Regions from separate parts of the Marinobacter sp. MMG032 genome, predicted to be linked through region 3. Evidence: predicted binding sites of a transcription regulator. Region 3 holds the regulator's gene; each other region holds the start of a gene.
What was found. Region 3 encodes sigma-54, which starts transcription at its own class of promoters, with help from an activator protein. Its sites were predicted from a motif close to ANTGGCATNNANNTTGCTNT; they were not measured.
Positions count from the first base shown of each region.

Region 1 (4,209 bases), 550 kb from region 3:
AAGCAAAAGCCACACTGAGAGACATGCTCAAGCTTGACCCGGATAACGAGCAAGTGGCTCTTATGCTGGGCGCCCTGACTGCAGGAACAGGCGATCTGGAGGAAGGTACCCGCCTGCTGACAGAAAACCTTGATCCGGAAACAACACCCACCCAGTTTATCCGCGCGGCCACCATGGCGCAGATCGACACGGGCGACCGGGAGCAGGCACTTCGGGATCTGGACCGGGCAATCAAAGCAAGGCCAAACGACAATGACTTGTTAGCAATGCACGGCATTCTCGCCCTGAGCCTCCCTGAGCATGAGGAAGCAGGCGTGGCGAGCCTCAGCAAGGCGATCAGTAACCAACCGGAACGGGTTCGCCTGCGACTCGCCCTTGCCCAGCACCATATCCGAAAAAACCAGCCCGAACAGGCGTTAGGGCAGTTGCGAATGGCGTTTACCGCGAACCCCGCAGAGTGGAACACCACCGGCACCTACCTCAACCTGCTGATTCAGCAAGGTGAAACTAAAGAGGCCGAAGAAATCCGGGATTCCCTGTTAAATGGCTACGGTGATCAACCAAGGGCGGTGCTTCTGGCCAGCATGGCCGATGCCAGGATGGGTAACCCCGCTGAAGCGACCCAACGCCTAGAAACCCTGGTGAGCGAAGACCCGCAATTGCAGGCCCCCAAAATCGCCCTTGCCATGCTCTATACGCAAAACGGTGAAAACGACAAGGCCATTACACAGCTATTGAATGCTGCCAGGATCACACCAGACGCTATCCAGCCCCTCCAGCAAGCCGGCCAGATCTACGCTCAGAACCACTCCCTCGCAGAACTGGAACAATGGCTGGTCGGAATCGGTGAGGAAAACCCGGAACTTGCCCAGAATGCGGACACCCTCGCTGCACTTGTCAACATCCGCGAAGGCGATCTCCAGTCAGCTCGCTCCCTGCTTGAGGGTTGGCAGAACAGCGAGTCTGTGACTGTCCGCAGAGCAACCGCGCAGCTCCTTCAGGCAGAGGCTCAGGCCGCATTGCGCTCCGGGGATTATGCAACCGCCCGGGCCAAAGCTGCCGAGGCCATTGCATTGGAGCCGGAGAACCTCGGATACGCATTAATGCCAGCCGGCATTGCACAAAGAGAAGAGAAATACGAGGAAGCTCTCACGGCATTGGACGCCTTAGAGGAGACGTTTGGCAATCAGCCAGCTATTGTTCTTTCTAGGGCCTCTGTATTAAGTGACACCCAAGGAACAACCGCTGCCCATAACTACCTGCGCGAACAATGGGAAACCTCCGGTAATACCCGCCTTATACCGCCATTGATCAAACTGGCCAGCATGGAAAATCCCGAGTCCATCAACGGGCTAACCAAAGATTGGCTCGAGGCTGAGCCAGACAGTGTGGCAGCGCATATGGCCAGAGCCGACTGGCTGATGGCCAACAATCAGGAGATTGTAGCCGCCACCCACTATGAACAAGTTCTGGCGCAGCAGCCCAACAATGTTGCGGCACTCAACAACCTCGCCTGGTTGTTGAGAGAGGATGACACAACCCGAGCTCTAGAGTACGCCAGCCAAGCTCGCGAGCTTGCACCCAATAACGCCGCTGTGCTAGACACCTATGGGTGGATTCTTCACCTGCAAGGTAATCACCAAGACGCCCTCGCCGTGATAGAAAAGGCACTGTCCCTTGCACCGGATAACGCAGACATCCAGTCGCATCTGGAAACGGTCAAAGGGGCAATGTAAAAGACTCTCACATTGCAACGAGATCCTGGAAATCACAAAGGCCGGAACGAGCAGTCGTTCCGGCCTTTGTGATTCTGTTGTCGGAATTTTTTACACCCTGCATGTGCAGAATTATTTTTTCTTTGCTTTATCAAAACCTTACATCGTTGGCATAGATCTCGCTTGAACACATCACAGGATCGGGTATGCATTCCCCGGTCGGGAGCCAAACCATTCGCGAGAATGGGACGGAAAGCCAAGGATCTCGAGAAAAATAAGAGACAGCCTGGTTGCAAAGCAAAATACGGATTTTAGCTAAACAACCGGAGAACACCGATGAAATTAAAACATCTTGCTAGTGCGATTATAATGGGCAGCATCTCCTGCGGAGCTGCAGCGACCGCAATTCAGGGAAATTCACTCCAGTCACAACTTGACGCACTGAGTGATGGGAACTTTTACGACGTTAATAATGCTCAACACACCCCGGATGAGCAATGGGAAATAAATGCGTCAAATGGTTCAGTTGCTCGCCTGTTGTTTGAGTCAGCAGACTTCGAAAACATCGCAAGTTTTGGCATTTACGATATTGCGGACACAAGTAACAGACTTCGTATATTCGAGGCCTCAGCTTACGTGCCATTCGTCGGCCCCGTGGGTGGAAGCTGCGGTACGGCGGAAGCTTCATGTCCTCCTTTTTCCAATAACTTTGAAGTCGTAGTTAACGATACGCCTGGCGAGTTCAATGATGGATTGTATCAGTTCAGCGGTGGTCTCTTGGGTGAGTCAGCAACCTTCAGTAGTAACAGATTTGGTTTCTACCTTGACTCCGGCGACGGCACCTTCTTCTCGGAGGTTTCCAAGAACAGCGACGGGACTGATCACATGGTAGCGTACCGAGGTGACGGAAGCCTTGGGTTTGATATTAATGGAGGCACTGACTACTCCCCGCTGGGAACCGGCGAATACATAATGGCATTTGAGGACTTAAACGCCAACAATCCAGATTATGACGGCGATTTCGACGATTTTGTATTTCTTATGGAGTCTGTAACTGCCGTACCTGAGCCTGGTACTTTGGCCCTTCTCGGCCTCGGCCTTGCCGGCCTCGGTGCAGCCCGTCGTCGTCAGAAAGCCTGATTTCGACAGGTCGCGAAAAAGCCAGCTTCGGCTGGCTTTTTTCGTGCTTTGATTTGTCTTTTACCGGAATAGCAATCACGTTATTCTTCCAAAGACCAAGTAGTCCGGCGGAAAAATGATGTTAAGGAAGACATTCGACAACCTCCCCTATTCCCTACCCTTTCTGGTTGTTTCGGCTGTTGCCGTCGTACTTTTCTTTCCAACCTGGTTCAGGCTCGCCACCGTTTGGCTTGAGTTCGAGCAGGTGCTGGCTCATGGCCTTGCCACCGCCGTCATTTTCTTGGGCCTGCTAGTGATTCATCCGCCCAGGCCCGCCAGCAGCACGAGCGGCGTAATCCAAAAACCATACCTCCTGCTCGGTGGCATCGCGCTCATCGGAGTTACTCTCGTGTGGCTCCTGCTCGAGCTGGTCCGCATTGACACCCTCGCCTATCTGGTTCTGCCGGCAGGCGTAATGGCCGTTGCATGGACGCTGCTGGGCTTTCATAGGGCGCTCAGCTTTCTGCCTTATGTTGCCCTTCTTTCACTCTCACTGCCTTTCTGGGCAGACCTGGTTCCGCCGCTGGTATCGCTTGCCAGCGCTGTTGTAGGCAGCTGGGTTCGATTGTTCGGGATGACAGCACTGATTGAGGGAAACAGCATAACCCTGCCCTACGGCCGACTCCTGATTGCCGATGGCTGTTCCGGCATTCGTTATTTTGCCATTTCCATCCTTCTGGCCATGATGACCTCCATTCTCAATGATTACCGCTGGAAAGGCTGGTTAATCACCGTCGTCGTCGCCATGCTGATCGGCCTGGTCGCGAACTGGGTACGCATCACAATTCTGGTTTTTGTCGCCTATGAGACCAACATGCAGAGCGACCTGCTCACCGACCACGAAACCATGGGCTGGATCGTTTTCGGGGCTTTCATTCTGCCGGCTCTGTATTTCTCACCCGTTCGCAAGAGAAGCAAGGCCAACCAGCAGCCCACAGCTATCAGGCTAAACATTGCCAAAGCTGGCATTCCGGCACTCATCATTGCCATGCTACTCGGCCCCGTGGCACTTACACTTGCACAAACAAGCGCCGGACAACAGCCCGCCTGGACTCTGGAACTCGATGGCTTTCAGGCACGTGGAGAGAGCAATGACCTGCCCTTGCCAATCAGCCTGCCTTCATATCTCGACCAGAAAATCCTCAAAGCCGGCAATACCTCGGTTTCTCTCGCGCAAAGTCAGAAAACCACAGCAGATGATAAGCTGGTACCTTACCTGCCAACCATGTTCGACAACTCCACTTGGCAGATTGAGGAGCGAGTTGCTCCAGGCGTCTCGCTTTACCTCAACATCCTCACCCGCGATCGTGTTTTG
Region 1 is NZ_CP157802.1:9,784-13,992, reverse strand. Features, by position in the region: gene ABNF92_RS00050 (tetratricopeptide repeat protein) at 1-1,736, shown strand, start outside; cyclic di-GMP riboswitch class I at 1,931-2,013, shown strand; gene ABNF92_RS00045 (PEP-CTERM sorting domain-containing protein) at 2,052-2,855, shown strand; gene ABNF92_RS00040 (exosortase/archaeosortase family protein) at 2,971-4,209, shown strand, end outside.
Region 1: the regulator sigma-54 is predicted to act here: its motif matches at 1,882-1,901, upstream of ABNF92_RS00045 (PEP-CTERM sorting domain-containing protein).

Region 2 (4,209 bases), 1.9 Mb from region 3:
GATGCTGACCACCCGCGATAATTTCCTGTATCACGAGATGATGACCCATCCGGCCCTGTTCACTCATCGGGATCCCAGAAAGGTGGTCATTGTCGGCGGCGGTGACTGCGGCACCCTGAAAGAGGTGCTCAAACATCCGGGCGTCGAAGAAGCCTGGCAGGTGGAAATCGACGAGCGCGTCACCCGTATGTCAGAGAAGTATTTCCCGGAGCTGTGCGAAGCGAACAGTGATCCGCGCGCCAATTTCTTCTTCGGGGATGGCATCCAGTGGATGCGGGACATTGAGCCGAACAGTGTCGACCTGATCATCATCGACAGCACCGACCCGGTCGGTCCCGCCGAAGGCCTGTTTGCCCTGGATTTCTACCGCGATGCCATGCTGGCGCTGCGTGAAGGTGGCATCATTGTCCAGCAGAGTGAATCACCGCTGCTGCACACCCACAGCATCATCAAAGGCATTCACGAGGACATGCGAAAAGCGGGATTCGAGCACGTGCAGACCTTGCCATTCCCGCAGCCGGTCTATCCGACCGGCTGGTGGAGTTGCACCATGGCCAGCAAGGAGAACCCGGTCAAATACTTCCGTGAGGAAGATGCCAACAATCGGCCATTCGTCACCCGCTATTACAATGCCGGCGTGCATCGGGGTGCGTTGGCAATGCCTCAGTTCATGGTGGACGCACTGGAAGATGAGGTTCGACCGCAAGAAGCCTGAGTAAGGTCTGCAAACAAAAAAAGGGGCGCCAGATGGCGCCCCTTTTTTCGTGCTTCGTGTCAGGGTTTACTGCTTGCCGCTGACAAACTCCGGATAGGCTTCCATGCCGCACTCGGACAGATCCACACCTTCGTACTCGTCTTCTTCGCTGACCCGAATGCCCATGACGGCTTTCAGGATGCTCCAGACGATCAGGCTGGTAACGAATACCCAGACGAAGATGGTGAGCATGCCGACCAGCTGACCCATGAAGGTAGCGTCTGCGTCGGACAGGAGAACCGCGAAGATACCCCAGATACCAACCACGCCGTGCACAGAGATGGCACCGACCGGATCGTCAATGCGCAGCTTGTCCATGGTCACGATGGAGAACACAACCAGGGTGCCGCCGATGGCGCCAATGATGGTGGCGAGCAGGGGAGACGGGTCCGCCGGCTCGGCAGTGACGGCAACCAGGCCAGCCAGGGCGCCGTTCAGAGCCATGGTCAGATCGGCCTTGCCGAACATCAGGCGAGCTACGATCAGGGCAGCAATCAGGCCACCGGCTGCAGCCGCGTTGGTGTTCAGGAACACGTTGGCCACTTCATTGGCAACACCGATGCCACCCAGCTTCAGGGTAGAGCCGCCGTTAAAGCCGAACCAGCCCATCCACAGGATGAAGGTACCAAGCGTTGCCAGGGGCAGGTTGGCACCCGGGAAGGCGCGGATTTCGCCTTTGGCGCCGTACTTGCCTTTACGGGCACCCAGGAGGAGTACGCCAGCGAGGGCTGCTGCTGCACCGGCCATGTGAACGATACCGGAACCGGCGTAGTCACTGTAGCTCAGCTCGTACATGCCGAATACTGCGTCGCCGTTCCAGGTCCAGGAACCCTGCATCGGGTAGATGAAACCACACATAACGACGGCAAAAGCCAGGAAGGCCCAGAGCTTCATGCGCTCGGCCACGGCACCGGAAACGATGGACATGGCAGTCGCAACGAAGACAACCTGGAAGAAGAAGTCGGAAGCGCCGCTGTACTCACCCATGTCGCTGAAACCAGCTTCGGTAGAGGCTGCAATGACACCGGCAATGGCTGCGTCGTCCATCTCGGCCACAGTTGTGACGCCGCTCAGGAAGATACCACCGTCGTACATGATGTCGTAACCAACGATCAGGTACATGGTACAGGCGACCGCAAACAGGGCCACGTTCTTGGTCAGGATTTCGGTGGTGTTCTTGGCACGCACCAGGCCGGCTTCCAGCATGGCAAAGCCAGCGGCCATCCACATGACCAGAGCACCGCAAATCAGGAAGTAAAAGGTATCCAGCGCATACTGGAGTTCAAAAATGTGATTTAGATTGCTTTCCATATGAAGCCCTCCGCACGAGGCTTTTCAGGTTATAAAAATTTTTTGCGTTGGCTGTTCGAATTTTCAGAGCTGGTTCAGACCGCTTCTTCGCCGGTTTCGCCAGTCCGGATCCGGATGGCTTGAGCCAGTTCAGTCACAAAGATCTTGCCGTCGCCGATCTTGCCGGTGTTGGCTGCCTTGGTGATGGACTCGATGACCTGGTCCAGCAGGTTGTCGCCAATGGCAACTTCCACCTTCACTTTGGGCAGGAAGTCCACTACATATTCCGCGCCACGATAGAGTTCTGTGTGGCCTTTTTGCCGACCGAAGCCTTTGACTTCAGTGACGGTTACGCCTTGTACGCCAATCTCGGATAGTGCCTCACGGACATCATCCAACTTGAAAGGCTTGATGATCGCTGTCACAAGTTTCATTGCTTTCTCCTTGGTAAAGCCGTCCCAACAGTGAGGGCCCGTCGGCCGATTGTTGAGTTCGGGATGCTGCCACCTCGCACACCAATTGTGCGGATTGCGTACGAGAGCTTTAGCATCGGGTATGCCAACGCAAAAAATTACAATAAAAACAATTATATATGATATCCGCGTACCAGAATGGCGCAAACTTGTGCACCAAAATAGAGCGGGCAGCTGACCAGTGAGCCAAATTGGAGCGGGCTCTCTGGCCGGGCAGCCCCCATTATAGGGTCCGCAACCTACAGTATGGCAGGGGCTGCGATGTGATACACTCCCGCAGACCGGCAACAGGCCCTGTCTTTTAGTCGAAGCCGGACATTTCAGTGATTCGTGAGGTGATGTGTGAAAGGTCCACAGGATATTTTTGCTCAGCTGCAGGGCCAGTTTGGCCAGTTCGTACCCGACATGGCCCGCGCTGCACGGGAAGATTTTGAAACCCAGGCCCGGGCGACTGTGATGGCCGTACTGTCCCGCCTTGAGCTGGTGACACGAGAGGAATTCGATGCCCAGCAGGCCGTCTTGCTGAAGACCCGTGAAAAGGTGGACGCGCTCGAGAAGCGGGTGGCCGAACTGGAAAATTCCCTGCCAAAACAGTAAACCACGGACACGCCCGGCAGGACGCCGGGCCAGCAGTTCCGCTCATTACCATGGAAGGTTGTCATGCTTGCTATCGTTCATTCCCGCGCCTCAATTGGCGTGTCAGCGCCGGCCGTTACCGTCGAGGTCCATCTTTCCGGCGGTCTGCCGGCGCTCTCGATCGTGGGCCTGCCGGAAACCGGTGTCCGAGAAAGCAAGGAGCGCGTTCGGAGCGCTCTCCTGAACGCCGGCTTCGAGTTTCCTGCCCGCAGAATCACCATTAATCTTGCGCCTGCCGATCTTCCCAAGGAGGGAGGTCGGTTCGATTTGCCCATCGCTCTGGGCATTCTGGCAGCCTCGGGACAGATCCCGGTGGAGAGTCTTTCCGATTGTGAATTTCTGGGCGAATTGTCCCTTGATGGTGCATTGAGGCCGCTCAAGGGTGTATTGCCGGCTGTGCTGGCGGCCCGGCAAGATCAGCGGAGTTTGCTGGTTCCGCATGGCAATGCCGAGGAGGCGGCCCTGGCCAGCCAGGGTGACGTTCTGGCGGCCGGCCACCTGCTGGCGGTGTGCGAGCATTTGAGTGGCCGCGCCCGCCTGGTGCCAGTGCCGCGATCCTCGCTGGAACAGGCGCCGGCCACTCAGGGTGAGGTGCCGGATCTGTCGGATGTGCGTGGCCAGCGGGTACCCCGAAGGGCTCTGGAGGTCGCTGCGGCTGGCAACCACAATCTTCTGTTCTTCGGTCCACCGGGAACCGGCAAGAGTATGCTCGCCAGTCGGTTGCCCGGCATTCTTCCGGGGCTGGAGGATGCAGCGGCCATGGAAGTGGCCAGCGTCCATTCGGTGGCCGGGCTTCCGATTCGTTCCGGGGGCTGGCGGGAGCCGCCGTTCCGATCACCTCACCACACCGCATCGGCCGTCGCTCTGGTGGGCGGTGGAAGCAGCCCCAGGCCTGGTGAAATCTCCCTCGCGCATCGGGGCGTACTGTTTCTCGACGAGTTGCCAGAATTCGAGCGTCGGGTGCTCGAGGTGTTGCGGGAACCGATGGAAACCGGCGAGATTTCGATCAGTCGCGCGGCGCGGCAGGTGAATTTTCCGGCCCGTTTTCAGGTGGTG
Region 2 is NZ_CP157802.1:1,795,629-1,799,837, reverse strand. Features, by position in the region: gene speE (polyamine aminopropyltransferase) at 1-715, shown strand, start outside; gene ABNF92_RS08325 (ammonium transporter) at 782-2,065, opposite strand; gene glnK (P-II family nitrogen regulator) at 2,140-2,478, opposite strand; gene ABNF92_RS08315 (accessory factor UbiK family protein) at 2,860-3,114, shown strand; gene ABNF92_RS08310 (YifB family Mg chelatase-like AAA ATPase) at 3,178-4,209, shown strand, end outside.
Region 2: the regulator sigma-54 is predicted to act here: its motif matches at 2,588-2,607, upstream of glnK (P-II family nitrogen regulator).

Region 3 (4,209 bases):
GGATAACGACCGGGGCATGGTATATACAGATGCACCCGTAGAAATACGCGACGTTACCGGTATTACCCGGGCCACGGGCATGAAAGCGTGGATAGACGAGCGGATTCTGGAACTGAACTCCCAGGTGGAAGGACGCTATGAAACCGGAAACTAACCGATACCGGCGCCTGCTGGTTGCCCTGCTGACAGCCGCGATGACCGGCCCGGCGGCCGCTTTCGACCTTGATTCCGACACCCCCATCAAGGTTACCGCAGACAATGCACGCCTCGACGACAGTCAGGGCATTGCCACCTACACCGGGGATGTAGAACTTGAGCAGGGCAACACCCGGCTGAACGCGGACCGGGTAGTCCTCTATCGCTCCGAGGACGGGCTGAGCCGGATCGAAGCCTCCGGCACCCCGGCCAGATATCGGCAGCCGGCGCGAGAGGGCGAAGGAGAAACCGACGCACGCGCCCTGAACATTACCTGGTCAGCCACCGACAGTCGGCTGACCTTTGAACGCGAAGCAGTCATCGAGCAGAATGGCAACCTGTTCCGCGGCGACGTCATTCATTATGATACCGCCGGCCGGGTAGTGACCGCTGAAGGCGGCGCCGACACGGGCGAAGGCAGCGGCCGGGTAGAGATGGTGATTCAGCCACGCAGCGCCGACAGACGCACTGACAGACAGGAAACCGATGGCAGTTCTGAGAGCCAGTAACCTGGCAAAGAGTTACAAGCAGAAAAAAGTGGTGATCGACGTTTCCCTGGAAATTCGCAGTGGGGAGATAGTGGGACTGCTTGGCCCCAACGGCGCCGGGAAAACCACCTGCTTCTACATGATCGTCGGGCTGGTCCCTGCCGATCGTGGCCGTATCACCATCGACAGCCGGGATATTACGCCACTGCCGATGCACGGACGCGCCCAGCAAGGCATCGGTTACCTGCCCCAGGAAGCCTCGGTGTTCCGCAAGTTGTCGGTACGCGACAACATCATGGCGATCCTCGAAACCCGTCGGGGGCTGGGCAAAGCGGATCGAGAGAAAAAGCTCGAGGAGTTGCTGGAAGAATTCCACATAACCCATATCCGGGACAGCGTTGGCATGGCCCTGTCGGGAGGGGAACGGCGACGGGTGGAAATTGCCCGGGCGCTGGCCATGGAACCGGCCTTCATACTTCTGGATGAACCCTTCGCCGGTGTCGACCCGATATCCGTAAGCGACATCAAGCACATCATCCGGCATCTGCGTGACAAGGGTATTGGCGTTCTGATTACCGATCATAACGTGCGAGAGACCCTGGACATCTGCGAGAACGCCTACATTGTCTCCGGAGGCCACATCATCGCCTCCGGCAATGCCGATGCGATTTTGGCCAACCAGCAAGTCAAGGAAGTCTACCTGGGCGATGAATTCAGGCTGTGACACCGAAAGGCTCATTGTTTTGATGACCTGTAGCAAGTAAACTCGGCAAAGAACTTGCTAGGGTAAAATAAAACGACGGCAAGTAACCGGCATATATAGAATTTTTCACGACTTATGACACAAAGCGCTGATGAGTGACGGATCCTGAACCATGGTTATGAAAGCCTCCTTACAGTTAAAGCTGGGTCAGAGCCTGACCATGACGCCCCAGCTGCAACAGGCGATCCGGCTTCTCCAGCTCTCCACCCTCGACCTCCAACAGGAAATCCAGCAGGCACTGGAATCCAACCCCATGCTGGAGACATCCGAGGACGATGATCAGGCTGACGCAACCGCCGAGAACGACGAGCGCGAGACTAACGATAAAGAATCCGCGGCCGAGTCCGCGCCGGAACCTTCGAGCGACTGGGACGAATCAGAGAACGGTCCGGACTGGTCCTCCGAGAACGACATTCCGGACAACATTCCGGATGACCTGCCAGTAGACACCGCCTGGGACGACATCTACCAGTCCGCGCCCGCGCCGGCCGCCCGCAACGACGACGAGAACGATCACGATTTCGAGACCCGCAACTCGCCCACCGAAACACTTCAGGATCACCTGGAATGGCAGCTCAATCTGACCCCGCTGAGTGAACGGGACCAGGCCATTGCCCATGCCCTGATGGACGCTGTGGATGAGCGCGGCTATCTCACCAGCCCCCTGGAAGAAATCCACGCCGGACTGCTGGATGAGAACGAGGAAGACCCTCTGGAACTGGATGAAGTGGAAGCCGTCTTGCACCGCCTCCAGCACTTTGATCCGCCAGGGGTGTTTGCCCGGGATCTGCAGGAATGCCTGCTGATCCAGCTCAACCAGCTACCACCCGAGACGCCCTGGCTGGCCCAGGCGCGACTGGTGATTACCCACTACATCAATCTGCTGGGCAACCGTGACTACGCCCAGTTGCTGCGGCGCAGCCGTCTGAAAGAAGATCAGTTGCGGGAAGTCCTGGCATTGATCACCGGCCTTAACCCGCGGCCGGGCGACGTGATTGATCGCGCCGAACCCGACTACGTTATTCCGGACGTTATCGTTCGCAAGCACAATGGCCGCTGGCGTGTTGAGCTGAATCCGGAAATTGCCCCGCGCATTCGGGTGAATGCCAGCTATGCTTCACTTATAAGGCGTGCGGACAGCAGTGCCGACAACACCTACCTGCGTGATCAGTTGCAGGAGGCCAAGTGGTTTATCAAGAGCCTGCAGAGCCGCAATGAGACCCTGTTGAAAGTGGCGACCCGTATTGTCGAACACCAGCAGGGATTCCTGGATCACGGCGAGGAAGCCATGAAGCCGCTGATTCTTTCAGACATCGCCCAGGCGGTAGAAATGCATGAATCGACGATTTCACGGGTAACCACCCAGAAATACATGCATACCCCAAGGGGCATTTTCGAGTTGAAATATTTCTTCTCCAGCCACGTCAGCACTGACGAGGGTGGCGAATGCTCCTCCACGGCCATCCGGGCGATGATCAAGAAGCTCATTGCTGCGGAAACCCCCAAAAAGCCGTTGAGCGACAGTAAAATTGCAGCCATGCTAGGGGAACAGGGAATCAAGGTTGCGCGACGCACCGTTGCCAAGTACCGGGAGGCCATGCACATTCCGCCGTCCAACGAGCGCAAGCGGCTGGTCTGAATACCCCGGTGCGGGACGCAACACCTTATTCGCCGGCGCACACTGCGCCAGCACCCAGACCGGCTCCCGGGAGCCGGCACGATGACAACAGGAGACGCCTATGCAACTCAATATTTCAGGCCATCACGTAGAACTGACTCCCGCACTGAAAGATTACGTTTCAGAGAAGTTCGAAAAGCTCGAGCGTCACTTCGACCACATCAGTAACTGCCAGGTGACCCTGGAAGTGGAAAAGGTGCGCCAGATTGCGGAAGCCACGTTGCACGTGGTTGGTGGTGAGATTCACGCAAAGGCAGAAAACGAGGACATGTACGCAGCCATCGATGCCCTGATCGATAAACTGGACCGCCAGATCCTCAAGCACAAGGAAAAGAATGTAGACCGGATGCACGGAAACGGCTCTCGCTAACTGGCTGTTTTCATGCAAGTCATCTAATCGAGCTGCGACATGAACAACGTGTCGCAGCCTTTTTTTTAACGGAAACGCAGTCGATCCATGAGCGACACATCCCTGACCATAGACACTATTCTTGTTCCGGAGCTCACCCTCTGCAGGGTACCTGCGTCCAGCAAGAAACGGGCCCTGGAGTTTATTGCCGAGCAAATAAACCACCAGGACAACACGCTCAGCGAGACCCAGCTCTTCAACAACCTCATTTCCCGTGAGCGCCTGGGCAGTACCGGCATTGGCCAGGGGATCGCCATTCCCCACTGTCGCCTGGAGGGCCTTGATCACGTGGTGGGCGTGCTGATGACGCTCGAAGAAAGCGTTGAATTCGATGCCATCGACAATCAGCCGGTGGATCTGATTTTTGCCCTGATCGTCCCGAAAGAGGCAACCAGCGAACACCTGGAGCTGCTCAGCCAACTGGCAGAGAAGTTCAATGAGCGGTCGTTCTGTGATCGCCTCCGGCAATGTGAGGACGCCGGCACGCTGTACCAGCGCATGACCGCCTCAGGCGGCTGATTTTCATTGCAGTGGAGGTGATTTGGTCATGAAGCTGATTATCGTCAGTGGCAGGTCCGGTTCGGGTAAAAGTACCGCGCTTCATGTGCTGGAGGACCTCGGGTTCTACTGCATCGACAATCTTCCCATTGGCTTGCTCTTTCCTCTCACCCGGGAA
Region 3 is NZ_CP157802.1:3,684,902-3,689,110, reverse strand. Features, by position in the region: gene lptC (LPS export ABC transporter periplasmic protein LptC) at 1-154, shown strand, start outside; gene lptA (lipopolysaccharide transport periplasmic protein LptA) at 138-704, shown strand; gene lptB (LPS export ABC transporter ATP-binding protein) at 682-1,407, shown strand; gene ABNF92_RS16975 (RNA polymerase factor sigma-54) at 1,565-3,085, shown strand; gene hpf (ribosome hibernation promoting factor) at 3,186-3,494, shown strand; gene ptsN (PTS IIA-like nitrogen regulatory protein PtsN) at 3,582-4,052, shown strand; gene rapZ (RNase adapter RapZ) at 4,081-4,209, shown strand, end outside.

Region 4 (4,209 bases), 900 kb from region 3:
AGCCGATGGCGGCCGCACTGATAGCGGCCCAAACCAGTGGGTTGCCGAGAATTTCCCGCAAGGGACGCCCTCCGCCAGGCCGCGTTTCCTGTACTCGCTCAGCACCGGCCCGGTAGCCAGCACCAAGAATCAACAGGGCTGCGGCCTGAACCACGGCGAGCCCAACCCAGCTGATCAGAAACGGATACCGCTCGGCTGCGCCGCTTCCCAGCCCTGCCACTTCGGGCCCGAGCCAGGCCGCGACCAGACCACCCAGCAGCACACGGGCGGCGGCAGAGCCGGCCATACCCGGTGCCACGGATTCCATGGCGGCAAACCGGTATTGGTGAACGACCGCAAGGCCGGTACCACCAACCACAGCCGCCAGACACAGTAGTGAAAAAAGACCGGACCAGGAGGCCAACGCTCCGAGAAAACCGGCGAGGATGCCCATGACCGCACCGAGCAGCATCACGCGCTTGCGCCCCATGCGTTCCATCAACCAGGTTGCCGGTTTGATGGCCAGTACAGTACCGACCACCACCAGACCGACGGGCAGCGTTGCATATTCAGGCGCTGGAGCCAGCAATCGTCCCTGGATGCTGCCGATAAACACAATAAAAGGCGCGGTGCACATGGCGAGCGCCTGGGCAGCAACCAGGACCCAGACATTAAGGGGCATGGCTACTTTTTCCTGTAGATGATTCCGGGATGGCACTGCACCATCTCGTAGAGGTGAGGCAAACCGTTCAGCGATTCGGAGGCACCCAGAACAAGGTAGCCGCCGGGATTCAGGGTGGCGTGCATCCGGGTAAGGATGTCCTTCTTGAGATCTGCGGAAAAATAGATCAAAACATTCCGGCACATCACGATGTCGAACTTGCCGAGCATGTAGCGCTCAAGCAGGTTCAATTCCTTGAACTCCACCATACTCCGGATTTGCGGCTTGATTTGCCAGCCGCCATTCAGGGACGGGGTGAAGAACTGCTTTTGTCGCTCCGGTGACAGGCCCCGGCCAATGGCGATCATCTCGTATTCACCCTTGCGGGCGACTTCCAGAACGCTTTTGGAGATATCCGTGGCCGTGATTTTCACGTCGCGAAGCTTCCCGGGCCTCGCACGCCGGAATTCTTCCACGATCATGGCGATGGAGTAGGGTTCCTGACCTGTTGAGCAGGCCGCCGACCAGATACGAAGGGGTTGGGCGGTTTTGCGCTCAGCGAACTCGGGAAGCAGTTTTTCCTGGAGAATCCGGAAAGGGTGATTGTCGCGGAACCACAGGGTTTCATTGGTGGTCATCGCATCGATGACCACCTCCTTCAGGCCGCCCCGCCCGGGACGCTTGAGGCGATCAAGGAGTTCACCCAGGGTATTCAGACTGTTCTCTTCGAGAATCCTGCGCAGCCTGCTTTTTACCAGGTACTGTTTGTTCTCGCCGAGTAAAATCCCACAGGCATCCTGCAGGAACGATTTGAAGGCTTCATATTCCTGTGGCGTTATTTCCGCTTTCATTGGATCTCTGTTCTGAGTGAATCTTCGAGCGGCGCCATCAACCCTGGTCGATGATCTCCATTACCCGCTCCGCCAGCTCGTCCGGACTGAACTTTGCCATAAAGTCGTCGGCCCCGACCTTCTTCACCATCGCCTGATTGAACACACCACTGAGGGAGGTGTGGAGCATGACAAACATGTCTGCAAGGGCCGGGTCACCTTTCACCTTGGTGACCAGGGTATAACCATCCATTTCCGGCATCTCGACATCGGAGATAATCAAAGAGAAATGATCCCGCGCCTTTGAACCGTCAGAAGTCACCTCCTTCAGGTATTCGAACGCCTGCTTGCCGTCGTTCTTTGTGATGACTTCCATCCCGATGGCAGTCAGGCAGCGCTCGATCTGCCGGCGGGCCACTGAGGAGTCGTCCACGACCAGCACCGGGAGATGCCCCGGGACGCGCTCGGCACTCTTGCTCAGAACCGCCTCGGTGACATCCTCACCAAGCGGAGAAACTTCTGCAAGAATCTTCTCTACATCAATGATTTCGACCAGCTTATCATCAATCTTGGTGACAGCGGTAAGGTACACATCGCGCCCTGCCCCCTTGGGCGGAGGCAGAATGTCCTCCCAGTTCATGTTCATGATCCGGTCGACGCCGGTGACCAGGAAACCCTGTGTCTTGCGATTGTACTCGGTAATGATGACAAAGCTGGTAGCCAGCTCTTCCTGAGGAATGCCGGGCAAGCCAATGGCCATGCTCAGGTCAATGATGGGGATGGTCTCACCGCGGCTGTGGGCGACGCCACGAACAACAGGCCGACTGTTTGGCAGTGACGACAGTTTCGGACACTGCAGTACTTCTTTCACCTTGAAGACGTTGATCCCATAGATCTGCCTCCCCCTTAAGCGGAAAAGAAGGAGCTCCAGGCGATTCTGCCCCACCAACTGGGTTCGCTGGTTAACACTGTCCAATACCCCTGCCATTTCGATTCTCCTGGCCTGCCGGAATTACAACGGCATATATCTTGCTGGTCACTGAATAATAGCGTGATTGACGGAAAACCGTCATATCAGCGGCGGATTAGCCCGTTTAACGGCCACTGCCATCGAATCCTTAGCCTGATTCGGGCTTTTCTGCCTTGTTGTTGACAGCATAGGACAAACTGCTACGTATGCGCACCACGAAATTCGTTCTGATACTGCTAATGTCTTGCTTGAGCGCCCCGCTGCTGGCTGACACAACCGCTGAACAGATTCGCCAGGCGACCCTGGAATTTCTTGACGGCTTCGCCACAGAACAGGCTGCAGAAGGCTATACGGTATCCTTTGAACCGGGCTCCATCGACGACCGACTTGCACTCGCGGAATGCGAGAAGCCCTTAAGTGTCGAATTCAGTGGAGATCCCTGGAAAAGCACCAGCCCTTCAATGCAGGTGGCCTGCGCAGGATCAAGGCCCTGGCGGATGTTTGTGACGGCTTCCGTTTCCATCCACGGGCCGGCCCTTGTGGCGGCAAGACCGCTGACACGGGGAGAACGGGTAACCGAAGGCCTCCTGACCAAGCAGTCCGTTGAAATCAATGCCTCCCGGCGCGGCGTCATTACCGATGCGCAACAGGCCATTGGCATGGAAGTACGGCGGTCGGTCAACGCAGGCTCGCTCGTTACGCCGGATATGCTCTCTGCGCCAAATGCCGTGGAACGGGGCGACCATGTTATCATCACCGCCAAAACGGGCGGATTCTCAGTGCGTTCTCGCGGGAAGGCGCTTGCCAGCGCAGGGATTGGCGAACAGGTTCTGGTTGAGAATCTGCGATCCTCCCGCACGATCAAGGCCAGCGTTGTTGCGCCGGGACATGTCGAAATCCCGATGTAAGGCCGGCTCGGCATGAGCTTGCCGGTGCGGCAAATCCCTGCCGGAAACCCGGTAGAAAAAAACAGACGAAAAAACTACTGAAAATTACTAAAGGTTTTCGCGGCGCCGCCGTTAAGAAGACATAAACTCGAGTAAGCGCTGCATTCACGTGGCGCGACAGGCAAGCAGGTACAGATATGTCAGTTGACTTAAATGGAATTGGCCCCGGCCAGGTCAACACCCAGAGAACCACGGCCGATAAGAGCGCAGGCACCCAGAACACCCAGCCGGCGACCAACGAACAGGCGAAAACCCAGGCCCAGGGTGCCCGTGGCGAGAACGTCAGCCTGAGTAATCAGGCCAAGAATCTCAAACAACTTGAACAGAAGCTGGGCGATTATCCGGAAATGGATGACGACCGCATCGAACAGATCCGCTCCGCCCTGGAGAACGGAACCTACAAGATTGACGCCGAGAAACTGGCCCAGAAAATGCTTGAGATGGATGAAAGCATTTTCGGGTGAGTAAACCATGGCCGCAATCGATGATCTGGAGACCCTTCTTTCTCAGGATGTCAGTCAGCTAGAGACGCTGGCTGACATTCTCGACAAAGAAAAGACATGCCTTGCCAGTTCGGACCTCCGCCAGCTGGAAACTCTGACCAAAGAGAAAAACGAGCTTCTGGGTGCCGTTCGCGAACGCGCCAAACAGAAAATCCGGACATTGGTCCAGATGGGATACCGCCCGGAAAGTGGCGAGCCTTCCCGTTTTATCCGTAGCGCCGGCTTTTCTGAGCTGTTCCAGCTCTGGCAGGAAGCGGATCAGAAACTCCGGGCCTGTCAGACGCTGAACCAGACCAACGGTCGGGTGATCAGCCATCTG
Region 4 is NZ_CP157802.1:359,210-363,418, forward strand. Features, by position in the region: gene ABNF92_RS01665 (MFS transporter) at 1-661, opposite strand, end outside; gene ABNF92_RS01670 (protein-glutamate O-methyltransferase CheR) at 664-1,491, opposite strand; gene ABNF92_RS01675 (chemotaxis protein CheV) at 1,529-2,458, opposite strand; gene flgA (flagellar basal body P-ring formation chaperone FlgA) at 2,647-3,348, shown strand; gene flgM (flagellar biosynthesis anti-sigma factor FlgM) at 3,525-3,851, shown strand; gene ABNF92_RS01690 (flagellar protein FlgN) at 3,859-4,209, shown strand, end outside.
Region 4: the regulator sigma-54 is predicted to act here: its motif matches at 2,487-2,506, upstream of flgA (flagellar basal body P-ring formation chaperone FlgA).